Regions from separate parts of the Streptomyces sp. NPDC001549 genome, predicted to be linked through region 3. Evidence: riboswitches for the same ligand, from Rfam matches in the RefSeq annotation. Region 3 holds a riboswitch; each other region holds the start of a gene.
What was found. A riboswitch is a leader RNA that binds a small molecule or an ion and turns the genes downstream of it on or off. The one in region 3 is predicted to bind guanidine.
Positions count from the first base shown of each region.

Region 1: linked by a shared signal. The riboswitch ahead of ACFY04_RS04710 (multidrug efflux SMR transporter) and the one ahead of ACFY04_RS23960 (MBL fold metallo-hydrolase) in region 3 are both predicted to bind guanidine.
Region 2: linked by a shared signal. The riboswitch ahead of ACFY04_RS12555 (Ohr family peroxiredoxin) and the one ahead of ACFY04_RS23960 (MBL fold metallo-hydrolase) in region 3 are both predicted to bind guanidine.

Region 1 covers NZ_JBIAVJ010000002.1:392,520-402,494, forward strand. Annotated here, with positions in the region: gene ACFY04_RS04705 (transglycosylase domain-containing protein) at 1-1,163, shown strand, start outside; gene ACFY04_RS04710 (multidrug efflux SMR transporter) at 1,186-1,506, opposite strand; guanidine-III (ykkC-III) riboswitch at 1,538-1,607, opposite strand; gene ACFY04_RS04715 (co-chaperone GroES) at 1,651-1,992, opposite strand; gene ACFY04_RS04720 (DUF3618 domain-containing protein) at 2,036-2,356, opposite strand; gene bcp (thioredoxin-dependent thiol peroxidase) at 2,464-2,931, shown strand; gene ACFY04_RS04730 (HNH endonuclease) at 3,075-3,701, shown strand; gene ACFY04_RS04735 (HNH endonuclease) at 3,698-4,564, shown strand; tRNA gene ACFY04_RS04740 (tRNA-Leu) at 4,576-4,650, shown strand; gene rdgB (RdgB/HAM1 family non-canonical purine NTP pyrophosphatase) at 4,705-5,319, opposite strand; gene ACFY04_RS04750 (hypothetical protein) at 5,336-5,716, opposite strand; gene rph (ribonuclease PH) at 5,822-6,547, opposite strand; partial or broken gene ACFY04_RS04760 (glucose PTS transporter subunit EIIB) at 6,663-6,905, opposite strand; gene ACFY04_RS04765 (PTS transporter subunit EIIC) at 7,124-8,419, shown strand; gene ACFY04_RS04770 (PTS transporter subunit EIIC) at 8,716-9,975, shown strand, end outside.
Region 2 covers NZ_JBIAVJ010000006.1:67,918-77,892, reverse strand. Annotated here, with positions in the region: gene ACFY04_RS12600 (fatty acid CoA ligase family protein) at 1-503, opposite strand, end outside; gene ACFY04_RS12595 (hypothetical protein) at 509-1,360, opposite strand; gene ACFY04_RS12590 (3-oxoacyl-ACP synthase III family protein) at 1,370-2,428, opposite strand; gene ACFY04_RS12580 (gala protein) at 2,963-4,099, shown strand; gene ACFY04_RS12575 (ankyrin repeat domain-containing protein) at 4,096-5,781, shown strand; gene ACFY04_RS12570 (AAA family ATPase) at 5,778-6,977, shown strand; gene ACFY04_RS12565 (VWA-like domain-containing protein) at 6,990-8,174, shown strand; gene ACFY04_RS12560 (hypothetical protein) at 8,499-8,690, shown strand; guanidine-III (ykkC-III) riboswitch at 8,842-8,904, shown strand; gene ACFY04_RS12555 (Ohr family peroxiredoxin) at 8,980-9,450, shown strand; gene ACFY04_RS12550 (hypothetical protein) at 9,437-9,886, shown strand; gene ACFY04_RS12545 (peptidoglycan recognition family protein) at 9,916-9,975, opposite strand, start outside.
Region 3 covers NZ_JBIAVJ010000015.1:99,714-109,688, forward strand. Annotated here, with positions in the region: gene ACFY04_RS23940 (glycosyltransferase) at 1-445, shown strand, start outside; gene ACFY04_RS23945 (MFS transporter) at 611-2,032, shown strand; gene ACFY04_RS23950 (TolB family protein) at 2,035-3,048, shown strand; gene ACFY04_RS23955 (alpha/beta fold hydrolase) at 3,065-3,925, opposite strand; gene ACFY04_RS23960 (MBL fold metallo-hydrolase) at 4,018-4,896, opposite strand; guanidine-III (ykkC-III) riboswitch at 4,908-4,975, opposite strand; gene ACFY04_RS23965 (hypothetical protein) at 5,115-5,618, shown strand; gene ACFY04_RS23970 (hypothetical protein) at 5,729-6,100, shown strand; gene ACFY04_RS23975 (enoyl-CoA hydratase-related protein) at 6,337-8,079, shown strand; gene ACFY04_RS23980 (hydrogenase expression protein HypE) at 8,151-9,206, shown strand; gene ACFY04_RS23985 (nickel-dependent hydrogenase large subunit) at 9,271-9,975, shown strand, end outside.

The sequences.
Region 1 (9,975 bases), on a different contig from region 3:
TCAAGCCCTTCGTCTTCGCCGCCGCCGTCGAGAACGGCTCCCGCACCCAGGACGGCCGCCGCATCACCCCGAACACGATCTACAGCGGCGACAACAAACGCCCGGTCGCCGGCGGCCGCATCCACTTCGCCCCCGAGAACGAGGGCCAGGTCTCCTACGGGAACATCACCGTCAACACCGCGACCGACCTCTCCGTCAACGCCGTGTACGCACAGATGGCGGTCGACGTCGGCACCGCCAAGGTCAAGAAGACCGCCATCGACCTCGGCATCCCCGAGAACACCCCCAACTTCGTACCCGGCCCGGCCATGGCCCTCGGCACCCTGCAGGCCAGTGTCCTGGACATGACCCAGGCCTACGCCACCCTCGCCGACCACGGCCGCCGCACCCCCTACACCTTCCTGGAGAAGATCACCAAGGGCGGCGACACCATCGGCCTCCCCCAGCGCACCCCCACCCAGGCCATCAGCCGCGAAGCCGCCGACACCACCACGTCCATGCTGGTCAGCGTCGTGGACAACGGCACCGGTACGGCCGCCCTCGCCGCCGGCCACCCGGCCGCGGGCAAGACCGGCACCGGCGAACTCGACCGCTCGGCCTGGTTCGCCGCCTACACCCCGGACCTGGTCACCGTGATCTCGATGATGGGCCAGGACCCGGACACCGGAACCCTGGAATCCCTCTACGGCGCCCTCGGCGAGGCCCGCATCGGCGGCGGCGGCTACCCCGCCCGGATCTGGGCCGCCTACACCAAGACCGCGCTGGAAGGCACCGACCCCGTCGACTTCGACCTGGAACTCCAGCCCGGCGGCGCACAGCCCCCGCCACCGCCCAGCCCGGAATCCAACCCGCCGCAGGAGCCCCCCGGCGAACCCTCGCCCAGCGCCCCCGAGCGCCCCGCCCGGCCCTCCCCGTCGAACCCGGCCGGCGGCCGCAACCAGGGCGGACAGAACAACGGAGGCCAGAACCAGGGCGGCCAGGACAACGGCGGCCCGGTGAACGGAGGCCAGGACAACGGCGGCCAGGACAACGGCGGCACCACCCAGGGCGGCAACCAGGGCGGCACCACCCAGGGCACACAAGGCAGCGCACAAGGCAGCGCACAAGGCAGCGACGGAGGCCCGGCGGACGGCCTGCGCCCGCCGTCGGCGTTCCTGGAGTGACCGGGTCGGGCCTCCGGCCAGGTCAGTGACCGGAGGTCGCCTTCAGCCCCACCACGGCGACCAGCAGCAGACAGATGAAGAAGATCCGGGCGGCGGTGACGGGCTCACCCAGCACCGCCATACCGAGCACGGCCGCGCCGGCGGCACCGATGCCCACCCACACCCCGTACGCCGTACCGATGGGCAGGGTCTTCGCGGCGTACGACAACAGCACCATGCTCGCGACGATCCCGGCACCCGTGAACACACTGGGCCACAGCCGGGTGAAACCGTCGGTGAACTTCATGCCGATCGACCAGCCGACCTCAAGCAGACCGGCGACGAGAAGAAGAACCCATGCCATGACGGCACCTCCGAGACATCGAGCGATACGGGGTGCGTCGTCTTGTCGTACCCGGTACGGCGCGTCTCGTCGGGTTCTCCTCCACCGTAGCAAAGGGCAGCGAAAAGGGCCGGTGACCTGGGCCACCAGCCCTTGCTCACAGCCTCAGAGGTACAGCCCGGTGGAGTCCTCCGACCCCTCCAGCCGCTCCGCGGCCACGGCGTGCAGGTCCCGCTCGCGCATCAGCACGTACGTCGCGCCCCGCACCTCGACCTCGGCACGGTCCTCGGGGTCGTACAGCACCCGGTCACCGGGCTCGACCGTCCGGACGTTCTGCCCGACCGCGACCACCTCGGCCCAGGCCAGCCGCTTGCCCACCGCGGCCGTCGCGGGAATCAGGATGCCGCCGCCCGAGCGCCGCTCGCCCTCCGGCAGATCGGACTTCACGAGCACGCGGTCGTGCAGCATGCGAATGGGCAGCTTGTCGTGGGTGGTGTTCTCGCTCACGCCCCGAACCTACCTGCCCGCGCCCGTCCCGTACCGCTCAGGGTCATCCGCGCTTGCGGCGCGCCGACACCACGAGCAGCCCGACCAGGCTCACCGCGACCAGCGCGACGGGCACGATCCGGTCGACGCGCGGAGACCCGTCGTCGTGACGCAGACCGTCCCGCAGATCCGTCACGATCCGGTTCACCGTGGCGAAGGCCCGCCCGGCGGTCTGGTCGACAGTCGAGGCGACCCGCGCCTTCGCGTCCCCGATGATCGTCTTCGGGTGCATGCGCACACCGATCTCGTCGAGCGTCTCGGCGAGCTGCTCACGGCGGCGGACGATGTCCGCCTCGATCTGTGCGGGGGTCCTGGCTTCCGGCACCGCGCTGCCTCCGTCGTCGTCGTGGTCGTGTGGGGCGTAGTCCGCCATGAACAGTCTGTCAGCTTAGTCTCATGGCATACCGATCCCCTCCCGAGGAGAGTGTCACGATGAGCGAGCGACTCCAGCCGGGCGACACCGCCCCCGCCTTCACCCTGCCCGATGCGGACGGCAACGAGGTCTCGCTCGCCGACCACAAGGGCCGCAAGGTGATCGTCTATTTCTACCCGTCCGCGCTGACCCCGGGCTGCACGAAGCAGGCCTGCGACTTCACGGACAACCTGTCCTTCCTGACGGGACACGGCTACGACGTCATCGGCGTGTCCCCGGACAAGCCGGAGAAGCTGGCGAAGTTCCGCGAGAAGGAGGACCTGAAGGTCACCCTGGTCAGCGACCCGGAGAAGGAGACGCTGACGGCGTACGGCGCGTACGGCGAGAAGAAGCTGTACGGCAAGACGGTCACCGGGGTCATCCGCTCCACGGTGGTCGTCGACGAGGAGGGCAAGGTCGAGCACGCCTTCTACAACGTCAAGGCCACGGGCCACGTAGCCAAGATCATCAAGGACCTGGGCCTCTGAGCCCGGCCCTCTCGTCCGCAAGCGGCCCGCACCCCAACCGGTGCGGGCCGCTCCGCTTATCGGACGCAAAAGCCCGTGACCGTCCGCCTTCCGGTGCCGTTGCTCCGTACGAGGGCCGCACGCGCGGCCGGGAGGAGAAGGCAATGGCGGTCCGATACACCCGAGAGCTGCTGGAAGCCGCGGCCCGCGAGACGAACAACTGGGACGACGCCGTCCGCTGGTGCGGCGGCACACCGAGCAGCGGCAGCAGGCGCTACCTGCGGGCGAAGATGCGGGAATCAGGGATCGACTGTTCCCACTTCCCCACGAAATGGGCGCGGCACACCGAGGAACGGCTCCGGGAAGTCGTTTCCGGGTCCACATCCATCTCAGAGGTGGTCAGCCGCCTCGGCATCAGCAACGTCGGAGGCAACCAGACGCACATCGCCCGACGGATCTCGACTCTTGGCATCGACACATCGCACTTCGTCGCCACCCGAAAGCCTCGCCCCAAGGGAGCTCTGGGACCGACGCTCTCCGTCAGAGATCCGCAGGACGGCAGAGTCCCTGGCGATCGCTTGCGACGGGAGCTGCTGAAGGCCGGCGTTCCTGAGGAATGCGCCGAGTGCGGGGTCGGTCCGGAGTGGAACAACAAACCGCTTCGGCACGAGGTCGATCACATCAATGGCGAGTGGTGGGACAACCGGCGGGAAAACCTTCGGATCCTTTGCCCCAACTGCCATGCGGCTACCGACACGTACCGCGGCCGTAAGGTGAGGAGGGCTGCGTGAGCGAGGTCAGGTACACCCGGGAGCTGCTGAGCCGAACCGCGCCGCTGGCCACCAGCCTGGTCGACCTCCTGAGACGGCTCGACGCCCCACTGCTGGCCGGCCCTCGGCGGTACGTGCGTGACAGGCTGGTTCACTACGGCATCGACACATCCCACTTCGTCGACGAGCCACTTCCCGTCCGGGTCCGGCAGCGCTACACAGAAGAGCGGCTACGGGAAGCAGCCTCCCACACGGACAGCATCGCGGGGATGCTCACTCACATGGGCGTCGAGCCGTACAACAGCGCCCACGTCCATATCGCCAAGCTCCTCGAACGGTTCGGGATAGACACGTCGCACTTCCCCCGTCGAGGCACTTCGTCACGCCGCCTCTTCGCCTACGAGGAGATCGCACCCGCGGTCGCCGACTCGAAGAACATGGCTGGGGTCATGCGCACCCTCGGCCACCACCCCTTCGACGGCGCCGCACGCTCCAAAGCCAGACGGAGCATCGAGGAATACGGGCTGTCGACAGCGCACTTCACGGGCCAGGGGCACGCCGTCGGCCGCCCCTCCCCTGCACGCAAGTCGTCAACAGAGATCCTGAGGCGACTCGAAGTCGGTTCCTCTCGCACCAAGACCGCGACTCTGCGTCGAGCCTTGGACGACCTCGGGGTGCCACATGTATGCACGGAGTGTGGCATTGGGGACGTGTGGCGCGGCCAGAGACTCGTCTTGGAGATCGACCACGTGAACGGTGACCGGCTGGACAACCGCCGGGAGAACCTCCGCTACTTGTGCCCCTCCTGCCACAGCCAGACGCCGACCTTCGCCAAACGATCAAGGTCGGCCATCCCATCGCAACGGACCCCCGTCGACCAGTAAGGTGGTCGCACGGGTCCGTACCCCAGCTGGCCAGAGGGCGCCGGTTTAGGTCCGGTGTGTCGTGGGTTCGAGTCCCACCGGGCCCACATCAACGGCCGGTCCCCCTCCTGCGAGGGTGACCGGCCGTCGGCGTGCCCCCGTCAGCCCAGGAGGGCGCGGACGAAGGGGACCAGCGCGCGGAAGGCCTGGCCGCGGTGGGAGATGGCGTTCTTTTCCGCCGGCGTCAGTTCCGCGCACGTGCGGGTGTCGCCCTGCGGCTGGAGGATCGGGTCGTAGCCGAAGCCGCCGGTGCCGGACGGGGCGTGGCGGAGGGTGCCGAGGAGGCGGCCCTCGACGACGCGTTCGGTGCCGTCCGGGAGGGCCAGGGCCGCCGCGCACGCGAAGTGGGCCCCGCGGTTCTCGTCGGCGATGTCGCCGAGCTGGGCCAGCAGCAGGTCCAGGTTGGCCTTGTCGTCGCCGTGGGTGCCGGCCCAGCGGGCCGAGAAGATGCCGGGGGCGCCGTGCAGGACGTCCACGCAGAGGCCGGAGTCGTCGGCGACCGCCGGAAGGCCGGTGGCGCGGGCCAGGGCGTGGGCCTTGAGGAGGGCGTTCTCGGCGAAGGTGACACCGGTTTCCTTGACGTCCGGGATCTCGGGGTACGCGTCCGCGCCGACCAGCTCGTGCAGCAGGCCGGCGTCGGACAGGATCGCGCGGAGTTCGGAGACTTTGCCCGCGTTGCGGGTGGCCAGGATGAGGCGGCTGGGCGTCGAGGTCATGCCCTCATTATCCGGGTTATCCCGGGGTGCAGACCTTGGAGATCTCGCTGGCCGCGTCCGCCACCGGCTGGATGTCCGGGACGCTGTTGCCGCTCTCGATCGAGGTGCGGACGTTCTTGACGGCGGTGTTCATCGAGTCGATGGCCTTGCCCAGGTCGGCGTTGTCCGTCTGGTCGCCGATCTTCTTCAGGTTCGACTCGATCTGGTTGAGCGCGTTCTGGGCGTCCTGGGGGCTGTTGCCCGCCTGGGATACGGCCTGCTGGAGGTCGTTCGCGCCGTCCGTGATGGCCACGGCCGTGTTCGCGCAGTCCATCGCCGTGGAGATCGCGTCGCAGGCGGACAGGGCCGGGACGGTGAGTACGGCGGCCACGGCTACGGCCGCTATGCGGAGCTTCATACGGTTCTCCCCCTGAGGGCTTGGACGCTACGAGGACGGGCGCACGGCTTCGAGACCGTGCGCCCGTATCTTCCTGGACGCCGGGCCGGGCCCGGCGGTTGCCGTTTACAGTTCGAGCGCGCCCAGCTGGATGGCCTCGAGGTCCGCGCAGCCGCCGGCGGCGAGGTCGAGGAGGGCGTTCAGTTCCTTGCGGTCGAAGGGCTCGCCCTCGGCGGTGCCCTGGACCTCGACGAAGCGGCCGTCGCCGGTGCAGACCACGTTCATGTCGGTCTCGGCGCGCACGTCCTCCTCGTAGCAGAGGTCGAGGAGCGGGACGCCGTCGACGATGCCGACGCTGACGGCGGCGACGGTGCCGGTGAGCGGCTTGCGGCCGGCCTTGATGAACTTCTTCTTCTGGCCCCAGGCAACGGCGTCGGCGAGGGCGACGTAGGCGCCGGTGATGGCGGCGGTGCGGGTGCCGCCGTCGGCCTGGAGGACGTCGCAGTCCAGGACGATGGTGTTCTCGCCGAGGGCCTTGTAGTCGATGACGGCGCGCAGGGAGCGGCCGATCAGGCGGGAGATCTCGTGGGTGCGGCCGCCGATCTTGCCGCGGACGGATTCGCGGTCGCCGCGGGTGTTGGTGGAGCGGGGCAGCATCGAGTATTCGGAGGTGACCCAGCCTTCGCCGCTGCCCTTGCGCCAGCGCGGGACGCCTTCGGTGAAGGAGGCGGTGCAGAAGACCTTGGTGTCTCCGAAGGAGACGAGGACGGAGCCCTCGGCGTGCTTGCTCCATCCGCGTTCGATGGTGACCGGGCGGAGCTGTTCGGGCGTACGGCCGTCGATGCGAGACATGGCTCCGAGCCTAGTCCCTGCCCGCCCGAGCCTGTGCCGCTGTGCGAAGACCCCGTCCGGGGCTTCCGGGACGGGGTCCGCTGGGGCCCGGACAGGGCCTAGTGCTGTGACCGGATCACATCATGTCTTCGATGTCGGCGGCGATGGGGTCGGCGTCGGTGCCGATGACGACCTGGATCGCGGTGCCCATCTTGACGACGCCGTGGGCGCCGGCGGCCTTGAGTGCGGCTTCGTCGACCAGGTCGGGGTTGATGACCTCGGTGCGCAGGCGGGTGATGCAGCCCTCGACCTCTTCGATGTTCTCGATGCCGCCGAGCCCGGCGACGATCTTCTCAGCCTTGGTGGCCATGTGTTTCTCCCTGAGTGTTTCGAAGAACGGGTCTCGGCGGCCGGTACATGGCTACCCACCTGCACGGTCCGCTTTGTCACGGTAACGCACGGTTGGCCCATCTACGCAGGCACATGACGGGCCCCTGCCGAATGATGACGATCAGCAGCAACCCGCCCACAACTGGTCTACACCAGTGTGCCGTAAGTGTTGCGGCAGCCAAAACGGGCCGGTCAGGGAGGACGCCGATGAGCGTGAGCAACTCCAAAGCAGCGCCACAGCCGAATTGGCGGAACAAGCTGTTCCAGGGGCTGCAGAAGATGGGGCGCAGCCTTCAGCTCCCGATCGCCGTACTGCCCGCGGCAGGCATCCTGTTGCGGCTGGGCGTGATCGACGCCGGGGGGGACGGATTCTGGTCCGACGTCGCCAAGGTCATGGCCGCGGCGGGCGGCGCCCTGCTCGGCTCCAGCCTCGGCCTGCCGCTCCTCTTCTGCGTCGGTGTCGCGATCGGCATGGCCAAGAAGGCCGACGGCTCGACGGCGCTGGCGGCGGTGGCCGGGTTCCTCGTCTACCACGGCGTCCTGGAGGCATTCCCCTCACCCTGCCCCGAGGGAACCAAGGACGTCGGGGGTGGATGCCTGGGGCAGGACGACTCCTTCGCCGAGTACACCTTCCAGAACCCCGGGGTCTTCGGCGGCATCGTCATGGGACTGCTGGCCGCCTGGTTCTGGCAGCGCTACCACCGCGTGAAGCTGGTCGACTGGCTCGGCTTCTTCAACGGCCGCCGGCTCGTTCCGATCATCATGGCCTTCGTCGGCATCGCCTTCGCCGTGATCTGTCTGTGGATCTGGCCGCCGATCGGTGACGCGCTGGAGAGTTTCTCCGACTGGCTGGTGAGCCTGGGTTCCTGGGGTTCGGGCGTCTTCGGCGTCGCGAACCGCGCGCTGCTGGTGATCGGCCTGCACCAGTTCCTGAACGTGCCGGTGTGGTTCCAGTTCGGCAGCTACACCACGCCGAGCGGCCAGGTCGTGCACGGCGACATCACCATGTTCCTGAACGGCGACCCTGAGGCGGGGCAGTTCCTGTCCGGCTTCTTCCCGATCATGATGTTCGCCCTGCCGGCAGCGGCGCTGGCGATCACGCACTGCGCGAAGCCGCAGCGACGCAAGGAGGTCGGGGGGCTGATGGTGTCGGTGGCCCTGACCTCGTTCGTCACGGGCATCACCGAGCCGCTGGAGTACTCCTTCCTCTTCGTGGCGCCCCTGCTGTACGTGATCCACGCACTGCTGACGGGCGTGTCGATGGCCGTGACATGGGCCCTGGGCGTCCACGACGGCTTCACCTTCTCGGCGGGCCTGATCGACTACATCATCAACTGGGGGCTGGCCACGAAACCCTGGCTGATCATCCCGATCGGCCTGTGCTTCGCGGTCGTCTACTACGTGGTGTTCCGTTTCGCGATCACGAAGTTCGACCTGGCGACGCCCGGCCGGGAGTCGGACGAGGAGATCGCGGCGATGGAGTCGGAGACCACCAAGGCCTGAGCCCGGCCAGCCCAGCCCAGCCCAGCCCAGCCCAGCCCCCGCAGGGTTACCGTACGGTCCGTCAAGGGCCTCCGGATCACGATCCGGAGGCCCTTCGGCATACCCCGGGGCGTGTGATCCAGGCCACAGGAAATCGAAGGTTCCTTATCTAACCCTCACCGTGTTACAACTGGTCTACACCATGAATTGGTGTAGACCACGACCGCTTCCCCCGGCGGCGTGTCCCCCTTTCTGAGACGTCGCCGTCCTTCTTGGTTCCACCCCTTGGCGGCGCCTTGCTCCCCCCGGAGGAAGTTATGAGTACGGCTACTGACGCCGCTGCGCCGCCCGCCAAGAAGCGGGGATCCGGCCTGATCCAGGGTCTGCAGAAGGTCGGCCGCAGCCTCCAGCTGCCCATCGCCGTCCTGCCCGCCGCGGGCATCCTGCTGCGCCTCGGCCAGCCCGACGTCTTCGGCAAGGACGGTCTCGGCTGGGGCAAGGTCGCCACGGTGTTCGCCACCGCCGGTGACGCCGTCTTCGCCAACCTGCCGCTGCTGTTCTGCATCGGTGTCGCCATCGGCTTCGCCAAGAAGGCCGACGGTTCCACCGCCCTCGCGGCCCTCGTCGGCTTCCTCGTCTACAAGAACGTGCTCACCGCGTTCCCGGTGCACGAGGCCATCATCAACACCACCGAGAACAACGGTGTCGACATTCCGGCGGTGTACAACAACCCCGGCGTCCTCGGCGGCATCATCATGGGTCTGCTCGCCGCGGTCCTGTGGCAGCGCTACCACCGCACCAAGCTGGTGGACTGGCTCGGCTTCTTCAACGGCCGCCGCCTCGTCCCGATCATCATGGCCTTCGTCGGTGTCATCGCCGGTGTGTTCTTCGGCCTGGTGTGGGAGCCGATCGGCGATGTCATCTCCAACTTCGGTGAGTGGATGACCGGGCTGGGCGCCGCGGGCGCCGGCATCTTCGGTGTCATCAACCGTGCGCTGATCCCGATCGGCATGCACCAGTTCGTCAACACCGTCGCCTGGTTCCAGATCGGCGACTTCACCAACGCCGCCGGCGAGGTCGTCCACGGTGACCTGAACCGCTTCTTCGCCGGTGACCCGGAAGCCGGTCTGTTCATGACGGGCTTCTTCCCGATCATGATGTTCGGCCTCCCGGCCGCCGCCCTGGCCATCGCCCACACCGCCCGCCCGGAGCGCCGCAAGGCCGTCACCGGCATGATGGTCTCGCTCGCCCTCACCTCGTTCGTCACGGGTGTCACCGAGCCCATCGAGTTCTCGTTCATGTTCATCGCGCCGGTGCTGTACGCGATCCACGCCGTCCTGACCGCGCTTTCCATGGCGATCACCTGGGCGCTCGGGGTCCACGCGGGCTTCACCTTCTCCGCGGGTCTGATCGACCTCGGTCTCGGCTGGAGCAAGGCGACCAACCCATGGATGATCATCCCGGTCGGTCTGGTCTTCGGAGCGGTCTACTACTTCGGATTCCGCTTCGCGATCGTCAAGTTCAACCTCCCGACGCCGGGCCGCGAGTCCGACGAGGAGCTGGCCGAGATGGCCAAG
Region 2 (9,975 bases), on a different contig from region 3:
GCGTTCAGCGTGTGGCCGCGGCCGAGCCGGCGCCGGCCCAGGGTGACGGGCACGCGTACCCCGGCGAAGGTACGGCGGCCCAGGACGCGCACGAGCTGGGCGAGGGGCGGCCCGATGAACGCCTCGGCGCCCACGGCCCGGTAGCAGTGCAGCATGCGCCGTACGCCCATGCCGGGATCCACGACGACGGGCACGGCCCCGACCCGGAACAGCGCGAAGCAGAGGGCGAACAGCTCCGGCCCGGGTGGGGCCATCAGCACCGTCCTGGTGCCCCGGGTGATCCCGGCGCGCCGGAATCCGCGGGCCAGCTCCTCGACGGTCTCCTGCAACTCGCCGTAGGTGAGGGTGGCGTAGCTGCCGGGGCCACGGCCGTCGGGGTGGATGACGGCGGGCTTGCCGGGAAAGGCGCGGGCGTTCCGCTCCAGCCATCCGGCCACGCTGTCCGTGTCGGTGGCCGGCTGCTCCACTGCGGGGCCGCCGCCGGTCGGTTTCGTCTGCGGCACGGGACTCACCACCCCTCGGGCCGGTAGAGGGCACACGCCGCGCTGGGGCCGGCGCCGACCGACACGAACAGGAACTGGTCGTGGTCGTCGTGGCGTACGCCGTCCAGCGCCCGGAGGTAGCCGAGGACCGGCGCCGCGGTGTGCGGCTCGCCCTTCACCCCGGTGCCGTCGGCGGTCGCGGACGGGCCGATCACCAGCGTCCGGTCGAGGTCGATGCCGGTCTCCTGCGCGTAGTCGGCGGCGGCACTCGCCGCGAACTCGCCCAGCCGCTGCGCGTGGTCCGGCTCGCGCCGGACGGTGATCGTGGTCCGCCCGTGCCGGCCCATGGTGTCGGTGTCGAGGTAGCCCTCGACGTCGGTGGGCCGGTCGGCGGTGTAGTGGCGTACCGGCCCGAATCCGGCGTGGGGGTCGGCACTGCGCTCCAGCAGGAGGGCGCCGGCCAGGTCCGCGTACGGGTAGCCGGGGTCGCGGTCCGCGTCTCCGCCGGGGTGCACGTCGGCAGCGGTGATCAGGAGCCGCTCGGTGCTTCCCGTCTCCAGCAGGGCCTGGCCGGCCTGGACGGCGTTGAGTACGCCGCAGGCTCCGTTCATCAGGTCGAAGGAGAAGCCGGCGGCCGGTTCGGGGTCGGCGATGTAGTCGAGGTTGATGCCGACCTCCTTCTGGACCAGGGCCGACATGGCCGGTTCGAAGGTGTTGTGTTCGCGGTAGACGCCGACGTTGATGAGGACGCCGATCGAGGATGCCGGCACCCGTGCCTGCGCCAGGGCGCCGCGGGCGGCGCGGCCCGCGAGGTCCACGACGGAGGCCGGGGCGGACGCCGTGTCGGGCAGGGCGGTTGCGGCTGCGGTGATGACCATGCCCATGGCTCAGACCCCCACGTTCGTCAGCGTCGCGGACAGGGCACCGGTGACCACGCCGGAGGCGGCCGGCACCAGCAGGTACTTGGCCCCGGGGCGGGCGCTGCCCGCTCTGAGGTGCTCGCACAGCGTCAGGAAGTGCGAGGTCGTGGCGGTGTTTCCGTACCGCTCGACCACGGAGAGGGAGTCGGGCATGGGGGCGGCGAACTCGGCCTCGGCCGTCTGGTTGACGTAGTCGATGAAGCGGGTGCCGACCTGGTGCTGGATGACGTAGTCGAACTCCTCACCGGCGAACGCCCGCCCCTGCTTGGCCAGGAAGTCCCCGTGGAAGCGCGGCCACAGCTTGAGCCGGTCGCGGTTGTGCATCTTCTTGTTGTCCGTGTAGAGGGAGATGCCCGGGTTGCGGTCGCTGGGCATGCCCATGCACAGGTGGGAGTACTCGGAGCAGGTCATCAGCTCGATGTAGTGGATGCGGTCGGCGGAGTCGGCGGAGACGTCCAGGACGACCGCGGCCGCCGAGTCCCCGACGGAGAGCGAGGCGAACTGCGGGTCGTAGGAGTCGGCCATCTCGCGTGCGGCGGTCTGCGCGACGCGGGTCGCCTGCTCGCCGCTGACGACCAGGCCGCGCCGCACGGCACCGGAGCGGATCATCCGGTCGAGCAGCCACACGCCGGTCATCATTCCGGCGCAGGCGTTGGAGACGTCGAAGTGGATGGCGGAGCGGGCGCCGAGCTCCCCGGCCAGCATCGCGGCGAAGGACGGCTCGAAGGTGAAGCGACTGCCGTCCTTGAAGCGGGTGATCGAGGCGGAGATGACGATGTCGAGGTCGGCCGCCCGGTAGCGGGAGGACTCCAGCGCGTCCCGGGCGGCGGACAGGGCCATCCCGAACGAGTCCTCGCCGGCCGCCGGTTCGGGGTCGTACACGCGCCGCTCGGTGATCCCGGTGATCTTCTCGATGTCCACCTCCCCCAGCCCCGGGACCAGGGCGGCGAGTTGAGGTGTGGTCTGGACCGTGGCCGGAAGGCAGAGGCCTAAGGCTTCTATTCGGCTGTATGCGGTGGTGCTCATGTGTGTGGCTCTCCGTAGCGGTCCGCCCAGGGCATGGGAGTGCCAAGGCGGTGGTTGACAGAGGGATTCAAAGGGCGTCCGGGGAATAACGGACAGTCAAGTTACCGTAGCGTACGGAGATGTCGACGATGTGTCAGGGCTTCGCAAATCAGGAATATATGGTCGAATATCGGCCACTCGCTGCCAGTTGTCGCCGCTCGCCGCCGCCGCGACACCAAGCAGAATCCGAGCGTCCGCCCCTCTCGGCGGCACTCACGCCCTCGAAAACCTGTCCGGAACCGCTCGGTCCACCTCGCGGGGTGTGACGGCCACCACGAGCACGTGCGGACCAACCAGCCAAACTGGTGATCGATTTCCGGCCGCAGAGTGGGTATGATCGCCGGCAGCAAGGCCGTAGCGCAGAGGTCGTCGCGCCCACGCATCGAGCTGGAGGACGTCGGTTCGAATCCGACCGGTCTTGCGTCTACTTCCGCAGTTCTCCCTTCAAGTCGTGATGGCCGCCGGGCACCGGCGAATGAAACCGGTGGAGTGGTGATGACACAGCCGACACCCGTACGGTGCCCCGCGATCGAGCACCCCGACCTGCCTCCGGCCGACCCGGCCCGCCTCGACCCGCTGCTCGCCCGGCTCGCCACGGACCGGCCCGTCGAGACCGACGAGACCTTCCCGCTCGGCACCCTGCGCACCGACGGCCGCATCGACCTCTGCAAGCAGGGGCTCGGCCCGGCCGGCGCGGCCCGCCTGCTGCCGGCCGCCACCGCCTCCGCGCACGCCAGGCACCTGCTCCTCGGCACCAATGCCATCGGCGACGCGGGCGCCGGCACCCTGGCCGAGGCCCTCACGGGCGACCACGGGCTGCACACCCTCTACCTCGGCTGCAACCGGATCGGCCCCGACGGGGTGGACTCCCTCGCCGGCGCCCTCGGCGACGACACGACCGTCCGCGCCCTGTGGCTCAAGCGCAACCCGCTCTTCGGGGACGGCGCCCGCACCGTGGCCGCGCTGCTGCGCCGCAACACCGTCCTGCGCACCCTCGACCTGGTCAACACCGGAATCGGCGCCGACGGCGTACGCCTCCTGCTCTACGCCCTGCTGGAGCGCGAGCAGCCCCTGGAACGGCTCTTCCTCGGCGGCAACGGCCTCGGCCCGGACGCCGCCCCGCTGCTGGCCGCCCTGATACGGGAGGCCGGGGTGCGCGAGCTGTACGTCCCCGCCAACCACCTCGGCGACGAGGGCGCCGCGGCCCTCGCCTCCGCCGCGGCCGACTCCGCCCACCCGGTCCGTCTCGGGCTCGGCGGCAACGGCATCGGCGCCGCCGGAGCGCGTAGCCTGGCCGCCTCCCTCGGCGGCATCGAAGCGCTCGACCTCGGGCGGACCATGTCGGAGCGCAGCCTCGGGTCCCCCGGCAACGACCCCGGCGACGAAGGGGCGTACGCCCTGGCCGCGGCCCTCCCCGGCAGCCCCCTGCGCCGGCTGGAGCTGCGCCACACAGGCCTCACCGGGCGCGGTGCGAAGAACCTGCTCGCGGCGGTGCCCGCCGACAGCCCGCTGGAGTACGTCGGCCTGGGTCCCGGCCTGCCCCGTCGTGTGAAGCGCTCGTTCACCGAACGGCTCCGTCCCGCCCGGGCGGCCCACCCGGACCTGCGCGCCATCGGCAGTGTGTACCGGTGAGCGTGGAGAACGCCGAACTGCGCGGCGGCCTGCGGCCGGAGGACCACTCGGCGTGGCAGCGGATCCGCCGCCACGCCGTGCCCGGCTGGATGATCGAGCAGGCCACCGCGCACCGGCTGGCCGGTGACTGGCGGGCGGCCTGCGCGGCCGCCGCCGTGGACGTCGGCTTCGAGCTGCCCGAGCTCGCGGCCCGCTACGGCGCCGCCGTGGCCGAGGCGGTGGCGGAGGACCTGCGGCACCTCGCCCCGGACCTGCTGCGCTGGCACCTGCCGCGGCTCCTGGGCGGCCGCACCACCATCGCCCCCGCGCTGAGGATCCTGCTCGCCTCCTACGGTGGCCCCGGTGGGCCGGTCCTGTCGGTCACCACGCCCGTCATGACCGAGGGCTCGCAGCGGCTGCGCCTGCACTGCGCACCGGTCGTCGCCAAGAAGCGGAACCCGTACACGGGGCACGGCTTCGTGCCGGAGCACTGGACCGCGGTCCGGCCGTTCTGGGACGCCCGGTACGCGTCCGAGCTGGGCGTGCGCTTCGCCGCCCCGGACGGCCTCGCCGAGCGGATCGCCCCGCTGCGGGCCCGGGAGGACGTGGTCGGGGTCTATGAGGCGGCCGGCATCGCGTGCGATCTGGCCGTCCCCGCTCCGCAGCCGTACCAGCGCCCGGCGGACCCGAAGGCCCTCCTCGCGGGGATGCCCGTCGACCTCACGCGGCTCGTGCCGGAAGTGGCGCGGCTCGTGGCGGCCGGAGCAGGAGGCCGCTACCGGATCGCTGCCAACTGGCGCTCCTCCCTCCTGCTCGAACACACCGGATCCGACGGGCTCCGGGCCCGCGTCATCGAACAGGCCGAGGCACTCGCCGTCCCTGCCCTGCCCCGGTACGCCTGGCAGCGGCTCCCCGATCTCGAACTGGTCCGGACCGGCCTGGTCTCCCCGCGCCAGCTGCACCCCATGGTGGCCGCCGCGCTGTTCCCCGGCGCCGGACCGGCCGTGGGTCCGCCCGGCCCCGACACGGGCAGGCCGGTGCGGGTGCGCTGCCGCGGCGGGTGGCACGAGGTGCGCTCGCGAGGCGGCGTACTCGACGTGCCGCACACCCCCGAGGAGCAGCGACGGGAGCGTGCGATGCGGGCGTTCGGCGGCGCGGTCTCGGGGTGCTTCGCCGTGCAGCAGACCTGGACCACGGGCGAGGGACGGCTGCCGCGCGCCCTCCAGGCCCAGCGGCACGAGCTCTTCCTGCGCGTCCAGCACGGGGACACCCCGGGCGTGGTGGCGCTGCTGGACGCCGGTGTGGACCCGCGGATCCGCGACGCCCGCGGCCGCGGGCTGCTGCACGCACTCCACCTGCTCGACTACGACGTGCTGCTGCCCCGGCTGCTGGCGGCCGGACTCGACCTGGAGGCACGGGACAAGACGGAACGCACCCCGCTGCTGTCCGCCGTGCACTGGGGCGGTTCGGCGGACCTGGTCCGGGCCCTGCTGGCGGCGGGCTCCCGGGTCGACGTCATCGACGAGATGGAACTGTCGCTGTCCCAGGAGATCCGCCGCTACCGGCGCACCGACCTCACCTTCCTGCGGGACCGCGTCGACGAGGAGTTCCCCGGGAACGGCGCCGACTGGTTCGACGAACACATGGAGTACCGCGAGGAAGACCAGGACGACGAGGACGAGGAAGAGGACGACGACGCATGAGTGCGACCCAGCCCCGGCCCGCCCGAGCCCTGGCCGCCGCCGACGCCCTGGGTGCCCGGCTGAGCGCCACCCGCACCGAGCCCGCCACCAACCCCCAACTGGAGGCACTGGCACTGGCCGTGACGGCCAACCAGCCCGTCCTCCTGTGGGGCGAGCCGGGCATCGGCAAGTCCGCCGGCATGGAGCAGCTCGCCACCGCGCTCGGCGTGCGGCTGGAGACCGTCATCGCCAGCGTCCACGAGCCCTCCGACTTCGCGGGGCTGCCCATCGTCGGCGAGGACCCGGCCACCACGGGTGTCCCGATGGCCCCGCCGGACTGGGCGGTACGCCTCGCCCGCACCGGCCACGGGCTGCTGTTCTTCGACGAGCTGTCCTCCGCCCCGCCGGCCGTGCAGGCGGCCCTGCTGCGCGTGGTCCTGGAACGCCGGGTCGGAAGCCTCGAACTGCCGCCGGCGGTACGGATCGTCGCCGCGGCCAATCCGCCCGCCAGCGCCGCGGACGGCTGGCACCTCAGCCCGCCGCTCGCGAACCGCTTCGTCCACCTCGACTGGACGCACAACCCGCGCACCGTGGCCCGCGGCATGGCCGGCACCTGGCCCGAGGTGGCCATCCCGGCCGTCGATCCCGCCAAGGCCTCCGGTTCGGTCGCCCGGGCCCGCGGCGCCGTCTCCGGCTTCCTCACCGCCCGGCCGGGCCTGGTCCACCACATGCCGGCCGAGGCCGCCGGACGGGGCCGCGGCTGGCCCTCCCCGCGGACCTGGGAGATGGCCCTGCGGCTGCTGGCCACGGGGTACGCGGCCTCGACGGGCCGGGAGGCCCTGGCCACCGCGCTCACCGGCGCCGTGGGCGAAGCCGCCGGGATCGAGCTGCTCTCCTACCTCGAACACCTCGACCTGCCCGACCCGGACCGGGTGCTGGCCGACCCTGACGCCTTCGCCCTGCCGGAGCGCGGCGACCGGCAGCTGGCCTTCCTCATCGCCGTGGTCGCGGCCGTGCAGAGCGAGCTCACCCGACCCCGGTGGGAGGCGGGCTGGGCGGTCCTCGCCAAGGCTGTGGACGCGGGCGTGCCCGACGTCGCCGCCCGCGCCGCCGCCGACCTCGCCGCGATGCGCGACCTCGACTGGCCGGTGCCCGCCGGCATCGACGCCTTCGTGGAACTGCTCCAGCTGTCCGGCTCGCTGCCGGGCGGCAACTGAGCCCGGTCCGCCGTGCGTCCGGAGCTGGACCGCGCGAAGCTGCTGGCAGCCCGTTACAAGGCCGCCGAGACCCGTCCGTACCTCGCTTCCGCGCTGTACGCCCTGACCGTCGTCCCCTCGGCCGGGGTGCGCACCATGGGCGTCGACCGGCACTGGCGCTGCTACGTCTCACCCGCCTTCGTCGAGGCGACCCCGGTCGCCGAGCTGGCCGGCGTGTGGGTCCACGAGGTGGCGCACCTGCTGCGCGACCACCACGGCCGGGCCGAGCGCCTGCCCGCCGCCGACCAGGGCGACCCGGTCCGGGTCAACATCGCCCAGGACTGCGAGATCAACGACGACCTGCTGGCCGACGGGCTGGTGCTGCCCGAGGGCCGGATGGAGCCCAGGCTCTACGGCCTGCCCGCGGGCGGCCTGTTCGAGACCTACCTGCCGGCGATTCCCCCGACGCCCCACGGGCCGGACTGCGGTTCCGGCGCGCACGGCACGCCCGGGCCCTGGGAGCTGGGCGAGGACGGCGGCCCCGCCCGGGTCGGCCCGGTGGAGGCCGAGGCCCTGCGCCGGCAGACCGCCGAGGCCGTACGGGCCCACCGGCGCACCCGGGGCCGGGTCCCCGAGGGCTGGGCCCGGTGGGCCGAGGAGCTTCTGGAGCCCTCCGTCGACTGGCGCCAGGCTCTGGCGGGAGCGGTCCGCGAGGCCGCCGCGTGGGCGGCCGGCGCGGTGGACTACACGTACCGCCGCCCCTCGCGCCGGACGCCCGCGCTCGGCGGCCGGGTGGTGCTGCCCAGTCTGCGCAGGCCGCTGCCGCGGGTGGCCGTCGTCATCGACACCTCGGGATCGATGGGCCCGGACGAGCTCGCGGCCGCCCTAGCCGAAGTCACCGGCGTCCTGCGGGAGGTCGGCGTCGGCGGGAACCGGGTCGCCGTCCTCGCATGCGACGCAGACGTGCATGCCGTGACCCGGGTGCGCAGTGCCGGCGAGGTGACCCTGGCCGGTGGCGGGGGCACGGACATGCGGGTCGGCATCGGCGCGGCCCTGGCCCTGCCCGACCGGCCGAACGTCGTGATCGTGCTGACCGACGGGTACACGCCGTGGCCGGACGAGACACCGTCCTGCCGGCTGATCGCCGCACTGATCGGCAACACCCCGCCCGCACCCCCGTCCTGGGTGGAGACGGTACGCGTCGACCTGACCACGTGATCGCGGCCGCGCGCGTCAGGAACACACGCACCAGGGCAGATCGGACGATCGGGAACGGCAGCGGAAAGTTCGCCGCCACCAAGTGGCGTGTCTCCGGCGGGCTTTGCCGGTGCGGCACCGGCGGGGAAAGCCCCGGTCCCCTGTCGGTGGCAGGCGGGTGCCGCTCGTGCCGCGCCAATGCCCGTACGCACGCCTGATGTTGCCGGATCGGCATGGCCGGCGCGGCCCTCGACGACACCTCTTGTCACCCTCTGTGTTTAACAGCCCGCTAATCGGTAACAAAATGTAGTGACAGGCAGTCAATACTCGACGAAAGGCAGGACCATGAACCTCGTCAACGTGCTCATCCTCGTCGCGGTCCTCGCACTTGTCGGCCTTCTGATCGCGGCCCCCAGCGCCACCGTGCGGCGCAACCCGTTCCCGGGCCGCCGGCAGCGAGCCGACCACCGCCGCTCGGGTGCGCCCCGGTCGACCCGGGTACCCGGTCAGCGGGGCATCCAGCACCACGCGCCCTGACCCGGGCCCGTGCCCGCCCCGGCCGCCCGGCGCGGACCGCGGCCGCACACCCCCGTCCTCAGGCCGGCGTCCGGCGGCCGGGTCGGTGGGGGGTGAGGTACTTCACCGCGGGGTGGTGCCCCCGGATCGCGGAGCGCGTTTGCTAGATTGTCCGGCGGCCGGTCCACGGCCCCGGACGAGATGCGCCGTACCCGGTTACGCACGACGACGCGCGAGGTGCCGCACGAGCGGCGCCGTCCGCTGTCCGCACCCGGGCAGCGTCCTCGTCGAGCAAGATGGGCCGTACGTCATGACCGTGCCACTCACCCGCAGCCTGTACCGGACGACCGCGCACGCCGCGGGGGGACGTACCGGATCCGTCCGCACGGACGACGGACGCCTGGACGTCCGCCTCGCCCCGCCGCGCAAGAAGGTGCCCGGCACCACCAACCCCGAGCAGCTGTTCGCGGCCGGTTTCGCCGCCTGCTTCACCTCCGCGCTCGCGGAGGTCGCCGCCGGGTTCGGGGCGGATGCCTCCACCGCGCGCGTGGCCTGCGAGGTCCAGCTCGGCACCACGGACACGCCCGCCGGCTACGGCCTCGCGGTGGCGCTCACCGTCAGCCTGCCCGGGTGGCGGGCGGCGGACCTCCAGCCCCTGCTGCACCGGGCGGACGCGGTCTGCCCGTACTCGCAGGCCGTACGCGGCAACGTACCGCTGACGCTCCTGGCCGTGGACGAGCCGGCCGAGGCCGCCGAGGCCGCCGCCGATGACCGCGCCTGAGCCGGGGCCGGCCGGCCACGTCCCGGACGGCCCCGGAGTCCCGGTGCCCGAGCGCGGTGCCTGGCTGCGGCGCGGCATCAGCCGCAACGGCGGACCCCTCGTCGAGGACCGCGAAGTGGTGTGGCTGCAGGCCGGTTCGTACTACGCCGACAGCCGGGGCTTCGCCGGTACGACGTCCTTCGACGGCTCCCAGGTGCACTTCCACCACCTCACGGGCGAGCCCGGCGAAGACGCCGGCACCCTCCGGTGGGACGGTGCGAACCTCGTCGAGCGGGGCACCAATCCGGACGGCAGCACCTTCCTGGAGGTCTGGACGCCGCTGCCCGCCGCCGACGGCGCCTGCGGCTCGTGGTCCGGCCCGGACCACCACGTGGTGCGCGTCGGCCGCCACGTGGTGCATGTCGATTCCCGTGCCGGTGCGTACTGGCGGCTGTAGCCCGGGCAGCCCGGGGCGACGGCGCGCCGTCAGGGCAGGAGACCCGCCGGGAGGTATTCCGCGTACTCCGAGGCCGGCCGGCCGGTGGC
Region 3 (9,975 bases):
CCCGCTGATGGCCGACGACCTGGCCGCGTCGCTCGCCTTCGGGCCCGGTGAGCGGCGCGTGGTCGAGGAGGCCCGGGTGGTCGTCCGTCCGCCGCGCACCTGGTCCGATCTGATCAGGCGGCGGGTCCGCGCGGCGACCTCCTCCGCCGAGTTCGAGCGCTTCCAGGCGGCGCGGCAGACCGAGGCGCCGGAAGAGGCGCGGGAGCGGGCGCCGGAGCGGGCGCCGGAGCCGGTGTCGGAGCGGGCGCCGGAGCCGGTGTCCGAGCAGACCGCGCGGACGGGCACGGCGGATCTGCGCGCCCTGCTGTGGGCCCGACCGGCGCTGCTGCCGGGGGTGGTGGTGTTCGTGGTGGCCGCGCTCGTCGCCCGTCGGGGCTCCCGGAAGGCCATCCGGGACCAGGACTTCTCCACCTGGCTGCGGGACGAGAGCAGCCGGCAGGGCTGACCCCCTGCACCCACCCCACCCCGCCCCGCCTCGGCCCGGGTCGGGTCGGCAGCGGGGGGACGGCCAAATCCGGTCGAACGCCCCACCGTTGGCCCGTACAACCATTAGGGTTCCACTCGCACGTTCGAGTGCGCTCAAGTCCGTCGGCATCGGGAGCTCCAGAGCATGTACCTCGCGGACCGCTCCGCGCCCGCGCCCGAGGGCGCGAAGACCGCTCCTGACCGGGGACCCGTCCGGGGCCCCGCGGTCGCCTCGACCGTCCTCGCCCTGGGCACGGTCAGCATGATCACCGACATCTCCTCCGAGATGGTCACCGCCGTGCTGCCCCTGTACCTGATCGCCGGGCTGGGCCTGAGCCCCCTCGGCTTCGGGGCGCTCGACGGCGTCTACAACGGGGTCAGCGCCCTCGTGCAGCTGACCGGCGGCCACCTCGCCGACCGGGTCCGCAACCACAAGCTGATCGCCGGCATCGGCTACGGCCTGTCGGCCCTGTGCAAACCGCTGCTCCTGTTCGCCCACAGCCTGGGCCCGATCAGCGTGATCCTCACCCTGGAACGCACCGGCAAGGGACTGCGCACCGCCCCGCGCGACGCGCTGATCTCCCTGTCCACACCACCCGAGTTACAAGGGCGCGCCTTCGGCGTGCACCGGGCCATGGACACCACCGGGGCGCTGCTCGGCCCGCTCGCCGCCTTCCTCATCCTGAGCCTGACGGTCGACGGCTACGACGCCGTCTTCGGCGTCAGCGCCTGCGTCGCCGTACTCGGTGTCGTGGTGCTCATGCTCTTCGTCCCGTCCGGCGGCGACCCGAGGCCCACACCGTCCGCCGGAGCCGCAACCCCGGCCACCGCCGCCCCGGCGTCCACGGCGACCACCGCCGCCCCGGCCTCCACGGCCACCACCGCCGCCCCGGCTCGTGACGCGGACCGGCCCGCCCCCGTACGGCTGCGCGACGCGCTCGGCCTGCTGCGCCTGCCCCGGCTGCGCAACCTGGCCGTCTGCGCCGTCCTGCTGGGCCTGACCACCGTCAGCGACGCCTTCGTCTACCTGCTCCTGCAACGCCGCACCGGCATCGGCGACCAGTGGTTCCCGCTCATGCCGCTCGGCACCGCCGCCGTGTTCCTGCTGCTCGCCGTGCCCGCCGGAGCCCTCGCCGACCGGATCGGCCGGCGCACCGTCTTCCTCACCGGCCACGCCCTCCTGCTGGCCGGCTACGGGCTGCTGCTGTGGGCCCCCGCCTGGCCCGCCCTGCCCTACCTCGTCCTCGCCCTGCACGGCATGTTCTACGCCGCGACCGACGGCGTGCTGCCCGCCGCCGTCGCCGCCACCGTCCCCGACGCGCTGCGCGCCACCGGCATGGCCCTGGTCGGCACCGGCCAGGCGCTGGCCCGCTTCGGCTGCTCGCTGGCCTTCGGCGGGGCCTGGACGCTCTGGGGCACCGGCCCGGCACTGGCCGCCGCCGCGGCCGGCCTGCTGTGCTGCGCCGCCGTCGCCGGCTTCGTCCTGCGCCCGTCGGCGCCCCAGGACACCCGGCCCGACGCGAATCGAACCGAACCGAACCCGAAGCCCGTGAGGCCCCCCAGATGACGCTGTCGAAGTCACGCCGCCTGCTCGTCCTCGCGGTGGCGGTCCTGCTGCTCGGGGGCCTCGCCGCCGCGCTGGTGCTGCGCGCCGCCACCCGCGACGACAAGCCGTCGGCGGGCGGCCCGACGGTCGCCGCCGGGACCGTCACGCTCGACCGGCCCGGCTCCCTGGCCTTCCTCAACGGCGGGCAGGGCCCGCACCGCGGGGCCCTCGCCGCGGTCCCGGCCGACGCACCCGAGTCCGCGCGCACCACCTCCGAACTCAACTGCCAGCGCTTCTACGCCGCCGCGGGCACCGGCGTATGCCTGCGCTCCACGCCCGGCGCGCTCGCCCAGGACAACAAGGCCCTGATCGTCGACTCCGAACTGCGCACGCTGCGCAGCTTCCCCCTCGCGGGCACCCCGAGCCGGGCCCGGGTCTCACCCAGCGGCCGGTTCGTCGCCTGGACCGTCTTCGTCTCCGGCGAGTCGTACGGCGCCGCCTTCTTATCCACCCGTACCGCGATCGTGGACACCCGCACCTGGAAGCTGGAGGCGAACCTGGAGGAGTTCGCCATCGACATGGACGGCCGGGAGCACCGCGCCCAGGACGTCAACTTCTGGGGGGTCACCTTCTCCAAGGACGACGACACCTTCTACGCCACCGTCTCCACCGGCGGCGAGACCCACCTGGTCAAGGGCTCGATCTCGGGGCGCAGCGTCAAGACCCTCGCCAAGAACGTCGAATGCCCGTCCCTGTCCCCGGACGAGACGCGCATCGCGTACAAGAAGCGGGTCCGGGCCGGGGCCTCGCTCTGGCGCGAGCACGTGATGGACCTCGGGACACTGCGCGACCACGCGCTCGCCGAGAAGCGCAGCGTGGACGACCAGGCCGCCTGGCTCGACGACCGTACGCTCGCCTACGGCCTGCCCACCGACGGCGCCGCCGACAGCACGGACCTGTGGACCGTGCCCGCGGACGGCAGTGGCACCCCGCGGCTGCTGGCCCCCGGAGCCTCCTCACCGGCCCGCCTCGGCTGACACCGCCGAGGGGGTGTCAGGCCCGGTCCACGAAGGCCCGTACCCGTTCGACGAGTGCGGCGTTGTCGCGGATCCAGCCGTAGTGGCGGCCGCCCGGCGCGCCTTCGCCGAGTGCGAGCTCCTCGTACGTCACCCGCGCGCTCGTCAGCTTGTCGCAGAGCCCCCGCACCCCGCCGGGCGGTGCCATGGGGTCGCCCGCGATGGCCACCGCCAGCACCGGCAGGTCCATCCTGGCCAGCCAGGGCTCGAAGTCCACCGGTGAGGACGGCACGTCGTAGCGGCCCGTCCGGACCTGGGTGGCCATGTCCCGCAGGACCTGCGCGGAGTCGTTCCCCAGCACCTTGAGGCGGCGGCCGGGGAAGTACCCGTACACGGCGGCGAAGGCGGCGGCGAGCTGGAACCCCGCGAGCATTCCCAGGCTCCGCGGGAAGGGCCAGCCGCGGTAGTGGCAGGACGGGACGCCGACCAGGATCGCACCCGCGGCCATGTGCGCCTCCTGGCTGAGGTAGAGCGTGCCGAGCTGCCCACCGAGGCTGTGCCCGAGCAGGAGGCGCGGCGCCCCGGGGAAGGCGGCCGCAACCGCCCGGAACAGCGCGGGGTAGTCGTAGGCCACCATCTCGTGGTAGCCGTAACGCACTCCGCGCCGCACCTGGACCGAACTCGTGCCCTGCCCCCGCAACTCCCCGAGGACCACCTGGAACCCCGCCTCTACGAGGGACTCCGCCAGGGGCGTGTAGGAGACGGCCCTGGTCCCCATGGCGGGCATGCACACCAGCACCGGCGCCGACGGATCCTCGGGCCTTCGGTGGAACCGGACCCGGACCGTGGCACCGTCCTCGGCACGCACGGTCTCGGTGGTCACTTCGGTGGACGGCATGACGGACCTCCCTCGCTCGGGGCCATCCTGCGCATCTCGCGGACCAGGTTCAACGGTTTCCGGCCCCGGCCTGTCGGCCGCCGGAGCGTGGCTCAGCCGTCCGGGCAGATGACGAAGAGAGGGAAGGCGAGCCGGCGGGGCCGGTTGCCGATCTGGTCGAGGGCGGCGCGGATCTCGTGCAGGTGGCCGGTGGTCATCTGCAGTGGGGGTTCGTGGGGCTGGTAGGTGGTGCGGACCGGGTAGTCCACGCCCGGTTCGGTGGTCATCTCGATGTGACAGCCCATGACGTGGGTGACCGGTCTGCGTTCGCAGAACTCGATCAGGCGGTCGATGGTCCGGACGAAGGCGTACCGGTCCTGGACGTAGAGACGGCCCGGATAGACCGTGTCGCCGGTGAGCAGGAACCCCGTCCACGGGTCGTAGAACGTGACGGCCGCCTCATGGTGCCCGGGGGTGGCCAGGCACTCGAGCGTGCGGCCTCCCAGATCGACCCTCGCCGCGGCGGTGGGGTTCTCGTCGAATCCGAAATACTTCCAGGCCGTGGGGAGGTCTGCTGCGACCACCGTGGTGTCGGGACGGTCGGCGAACTGGCCGTCGCCCGCGACGTGGTCGCCGTGGGCGTGCGTGTGCAGCACCAGCAGGTGGTACTCCTGGCGGGGGTGGCGGGCGAGCCAGCCGTCGACGAGCTGGTCCACCACCGGACGCAAGGGGAAGAACTCACTTGACGCGGTGGCCCCGGTGTCGATCAGCACGGCCCGGTCGTTGCCGAACAGCAGGAACAGGAACGGCGCTTCGTAGTTGATCGCCATGTTCTGCCGCAGGATGACCGTGTGCTCGTCGTACTCGTAGACCTGGATGTCCGGGTCGGTGTTGTGCTTGGACGAGGGTGAGCCGTGGATCCAGCGGACGTCCAACGCGCGAGGCCGGGGAGCCGGGATGTCGAAATCGATGAAGGATGTGCCTGCAGCCATGACGCCTCCTGCGTGCGTCGTCTTGGCGGGCCGGGTACGGCGCACATCTCGTCCGGGGCGGGCACCTGTGAGCCTCCGCCGCGACGCTACCACGGGCGGCCGACCCCCCTTGGCCAAGGCGGGTCGGCCCAGGACCATATGGACACCCACAACCGGGGCGACACGAAGAACCGCTCCGCCGAAATGCACGCACTGATCGACACATGGGAGAACTGGCCGTGACCGGCATCGAATTCCTCGCCTCGTTCCTCAGGACCGGACGTCTGCACGGGATCGGCATCGGCTCCACCCTCGGCGAGGTCGACCGGGCCGTCCGCCACCGCTTCGTCGACGTGGTCGACGAGGAGGGTCAGTCGCTGCGCCGCGACTACGGATTCGTCGAGTTCTACTTCAACCCCGGTGACGAGTGGGTGATGTCCGGCGGCTCCATCGAGCTGCACCGGCTCGCGTCCGGCCCGGACATGGCGAAGGAATGGGCCCGGACCACGGGGGTCGAGTTCCCCCGCTACGTCGCCTGGGAGGATGTGCGCGACGAGCTCGCGCGCGTCCCCGGAGCCCCGGAACTGAAGGCCGGCGACCAGGGCGGCTTCCTGGAGTACCGGGCGGCGGCGTCCAACGTCTCGGTGATCGTCGTGGACGACGAGGAGGAGGAGCGGGGCTACCACGCGGGGCACGGGGACGTGTGGAGCGTCAGCCTGTGGGCGCCCGTACGGGCGAGGTGAGCGCCACGGGCCGGTAGCGGCCCCGGACGGCCCCTCCCCGGTCTGGGCCGGTCGGGTGCTCGACCGGCCCGGAGGGGATGGGGTGCGGCCCGAGCGGGCACGTGCAGACCATGGCTTTCGAACATCCCGCAAAGAAAGGCGGCCAGGGGCGGCTCGGACGATTCGAGAAGCTGGCGGAGCTGGCCTCGAACTTCACCAGCTCGCCCGCCTTCTCCGTGTTCTGCGTCCTGCTGGTGGCCGGCTTCGTCGTGGTCCACGTGCTCCACCTGGACACGAGCTGGCAGCACCTGCTCGGCGACGCCATGGGCGCGGTCGCCCTGCTGCTCCTGGCCCTGCTGAAGAACTCCGAACGCCGGGCCGAGCACGCGATCCAGCGCAAACTCGACGCCATCGCCGCCGCCCTCCTGGAGCAGTACGAGGGCGAGCCGGGCCCCGCGCAGCGGGAGCTGGCCGATGCCATCGGTATCGAGGACGGCGAGTAGCAGCCCTCAGCCCTGTCGTCGAAACGGCGTCGGGCCCGCGACGCCACTTCGGCGACAGGGCCTGGGCCGAGCGGACGTCCGAACGGGCGCTTTCGAGTGACGCCGCCGCGCGGCCTCGGCCACGGGCGCCCGGATCTCCCCGACCATCTCAGGCGGCCGGTCATCTTCCGGCCACGGGCCGCCGACCAGGCCGGGTACCGCGCACGCGCGGCTCCCGGCCGCCGCTGGGAGATCACTTGTACGTCCTGCTCGTGGCGAGCGCGTTCAACAGCCTCACGCAGCGAGTCCACGCCGAGCTGCGCGACCACGGCCACCACGTCGCGGTCGAACTCGCCCTGCCCGGCGCCTGCCTGGCCGACGCCGTACGCGGCCACCGCCCCGACCTCGTGCTCGCCCCGATGCTGCGCACCGCCATCCCCGAGGAGGTCTGGTCCGCCCACACCTGCCTGGTCGTCCACCCGGGGCCGGTCGGTGACCGCGGCCCCTCCTCGCTCGACCGGGCCGTCCAGGACGGCGAGCCCCGGTGGGGCGTGACGGTCCTGCAGGCCAATGCGGAGATGGACGCCGGCGACGTCTGGGCGAGCGTCGAGTGCCCGCTGCCGCCGGTCGGCAAGAGCGACTTCTACCGCGGCGAGATCGCCGACGCCGCGCTGGAGGCCGTCCTGCTCGCGGTGGAACGGTTCGCCTCCGGTACGTACACCCCGCAGCCCCAGGCGGGCGGCCACGCCCGGCCGCTCCTGCGCCAGGAGGACCGCCGGATCGACTGGGGGAGCGACACCACCGAGGACGTCCTGCGCGCGCTGCGCGCCGCCGACTCGCAGCCCGGCGTACGCGACGACCTGCTCGGCGGCGAGTGGTACCTGCACGGCGGGCACCGTGAGGAACATCTGCGCGGCCGCCCCGGCGAACTGCTGGCCACCCGGAACGGGGCGCTCTGCCGGGCCACGGCCGACGGGGCCGTCTGGATCCCGGAACTGCGCGCCCGCCGCCTGCCGGGAGGCCCGGCCGCCCCCAAGCTGCCCGCCGCGCTCGCGCTCGCGGACCGGCTGCCCCCGCTTCCCGAGGTCCCCGCGCCGCCGCACAGCGGCCCCCACCGCCCCACCTGGTCCGACATCGGCTACCACGAGGAGGGACAGGCCGGATTCCTGTCGTTCTCCTTCCCCGGCGGCGCGATGAGCACCGCGCACTGCCGCCGCCTGCTGGACGCCTACCGGACCGCCCGCACCCGCCCCACCACCGTCCTGGTCCTGGGCGGCGGCCGCGACTTCTTCTCCAACGGCATCCACCTCGGCGTCATCGACGCCGCGGCCGACCCCGCCGAGGAGTCCTGGGCCAACATCAACGCCATGAACGACCTGGTCGAGGCGGTGCTGACCACCACCGACCGGCTCGTGGTCAGCGCGCTGGGCGGCAACGCCGCCGCCGGAGGGGCCATGCTCGCCCTCGCCGCCGACGAGCTCTGGTGCCGTTCGGGCGTCGTCCTGAACCCGCACTACCGCCTGATGGGCCTGCACGGATCCGAGTACTGGACGTACACCCTGCCCCGCCGCGTCGGCCCCGCACTCGCCGACCGCCTCACCAGCGAGGCCCTCCCGCTGAGCGCCGCCGCCGCCCACGGCCTCGGGCTGGTCGACCGTACGGTCTCCTGCCCGCCCGGGGACTTCACCCGCGAGACGCAGCGCCTCGCGGTCCGGCTCGCCGCCCTGCCCGCCACCGCCTCCCGGATCGCCGCGAAGAAGGCCGTACGCGAGCGCGACGAGGCCGTCCGGCCGCTCGCCGCCCACCGCGAGGCCGAGCTGGCCCTGATGCGGCGGACCTTCTTCGACCCCGACGCCCCCTACCACGCCCTGCGCCGCGCCTTCGTCCGCAAGGAGCGCCCGGCCGCCACCCCGCTCCACCTGAGCGGGTCGGCCGTCAGGCCGCGCGCCGTCACTGGACTGGCCGCACCTGACGCGGCGCCCGGGCCGGACTGCTGTTAGCAAGAAAGGTGTGGGTGAGGCAGGCCGCCTCCCCCCACCCCTTCCCGATCACCTCCCCGAGGAGCCGTCCCATGGCCACAGCGACGCAGGAAAAGGTTGAGGATCCGGTGATCCACATCCTCTGGATCAACGCGGGGCTGAGCTGCGACGGCGACTCCGTGTCCCTGACGGCGGCGATGCAGCCGAGCATCGAGGAGATCGTGACCGGTGTGCTGCCCGGTCTGCCGAAGATCGCGGTGCACTGGCCGCTGATCGACTTCGAATGCGGCCCGGTCGGCGGCGCCGACACGTTCATCGAGTGGTTCTTCAAGGGCGAGCGGGGCGAGATCGATCCCTTCGTCCTGGTGGTCGAGGGGTCGATCCCGAACGAGAAGATCAAGCCCGAGGGCTACTGGTGCGGCTTCGGCGACGACCCGGAGACCGGTCAGCCCATCACCACCAGCGAGTGGATCGACCGCCTCGCCCCCAAGGCCCTCGCCGTCGTGGCCATCGGTACCTGCGCCACGTACGGCGGTATCCACGCGATGGAGGGCAACCCGACGGGCGCCATGGGCGTGCCCGACTACCTGGGCTGGGACTGGACCTCAAAGGCCGGCATCCCGATCGTGTGCGTACCGGGCTGTCCGATCCAGCCGGACAACTTCTCGGAGACCCTGACCTACCTGCTCTACCAGGCGGCCGGCTCCGCCCCGATGATCCCCCTCGACGACAAGCTGCGCCCGACCTGGCTCTTCGGGGCCACGGTCCACGAGGGCTGCGACCGGGCCGGCTACTACGAGCAGGGCCAGTTCGCCGAGACCTACGACTCCCCGCAATGCCTGGTCAAGCTCGGCTGCTGGGGCCCCGTCGTCAAGTGCAACGTCCCCAAGCGCGGCTGGATGAACGGCATCGGCGGCTGCCCCAACGTCGGCGGCATCTGCATCGCCTGCACGATGCCCGGCTTCCCCGACAAGTTCATGCCGTTCATGGACGAACCTCCCGGCGCCAAGCTCTCCGTGAAGGCGAGCGGCGCGTACGGCGCCCTGATCCGCCGGCTGAGGTCCGTCACCGCCCACACGGTCGACGAGGAACCGAAGTGGCGGCAGACCGGCCGGGCCCTGACCACGGGCTACCGCCCGCCCTGGTGACGGCCCCCGGAAGCACCCCCCCAACTCCCGCTCTCCGCACCGAAGAAGGGTCACGGCAGAAACGATGACACCGAAGACGAAGGCGGCCGCAGACGGCAGCGGCCTGGTGGAGATGGCCTGGGATCCGATCACCCGGATCGTGGGCAGTCTCGGCATCCACACGAAGATCGACTTCAAGCAGAAGCGGGTCGCGGAGTGCTACAGCACCTCGTCGGTCTTCCGCGGCTACAGCGTCTTCATGCGCGGCAAGGACCCCCGCGACGCGCACTTCATCACCAGCCGCATCTGCGGCATCTGCGGTGACAACCACGCCACCTGCTCGGTGTACGCGCAGAACATGGCCTACGGGGTGAAGCCGCCCCACCTCGCCGAGTGGATCATCAACCTGGGCGAGTCCGCGGAGTACATGTTCGACCACAACATCTTCCAGGAGAACCTGGTCGGGGTCGACTACTGCGAGAAGATGGTCCGCGAGACCAACCCGGGCGTCCTGGAGCTCGCCGAGCGCACTCCCGCCCCGCACGCCGGCGAGCACGGCTACAAGACCATCGCCGACATCATGCGCTCCCTCAACCCCATCGAGGGCGAGTTCTACCGCGAGGCGCTCCAGGTCTCCCGCTACACGCGCGAGATGTTCTGCCTGATGGAGGGCCGCCACGTGCACCCCTCCACCCTCTACCCGGGCGGCGTCGGCACCATCGCCTCCGTCCAGCTCTTCACGGACTACATGAGCCGCCTCATGCGGTACTGCGAGTTCATGAAGAAGGTC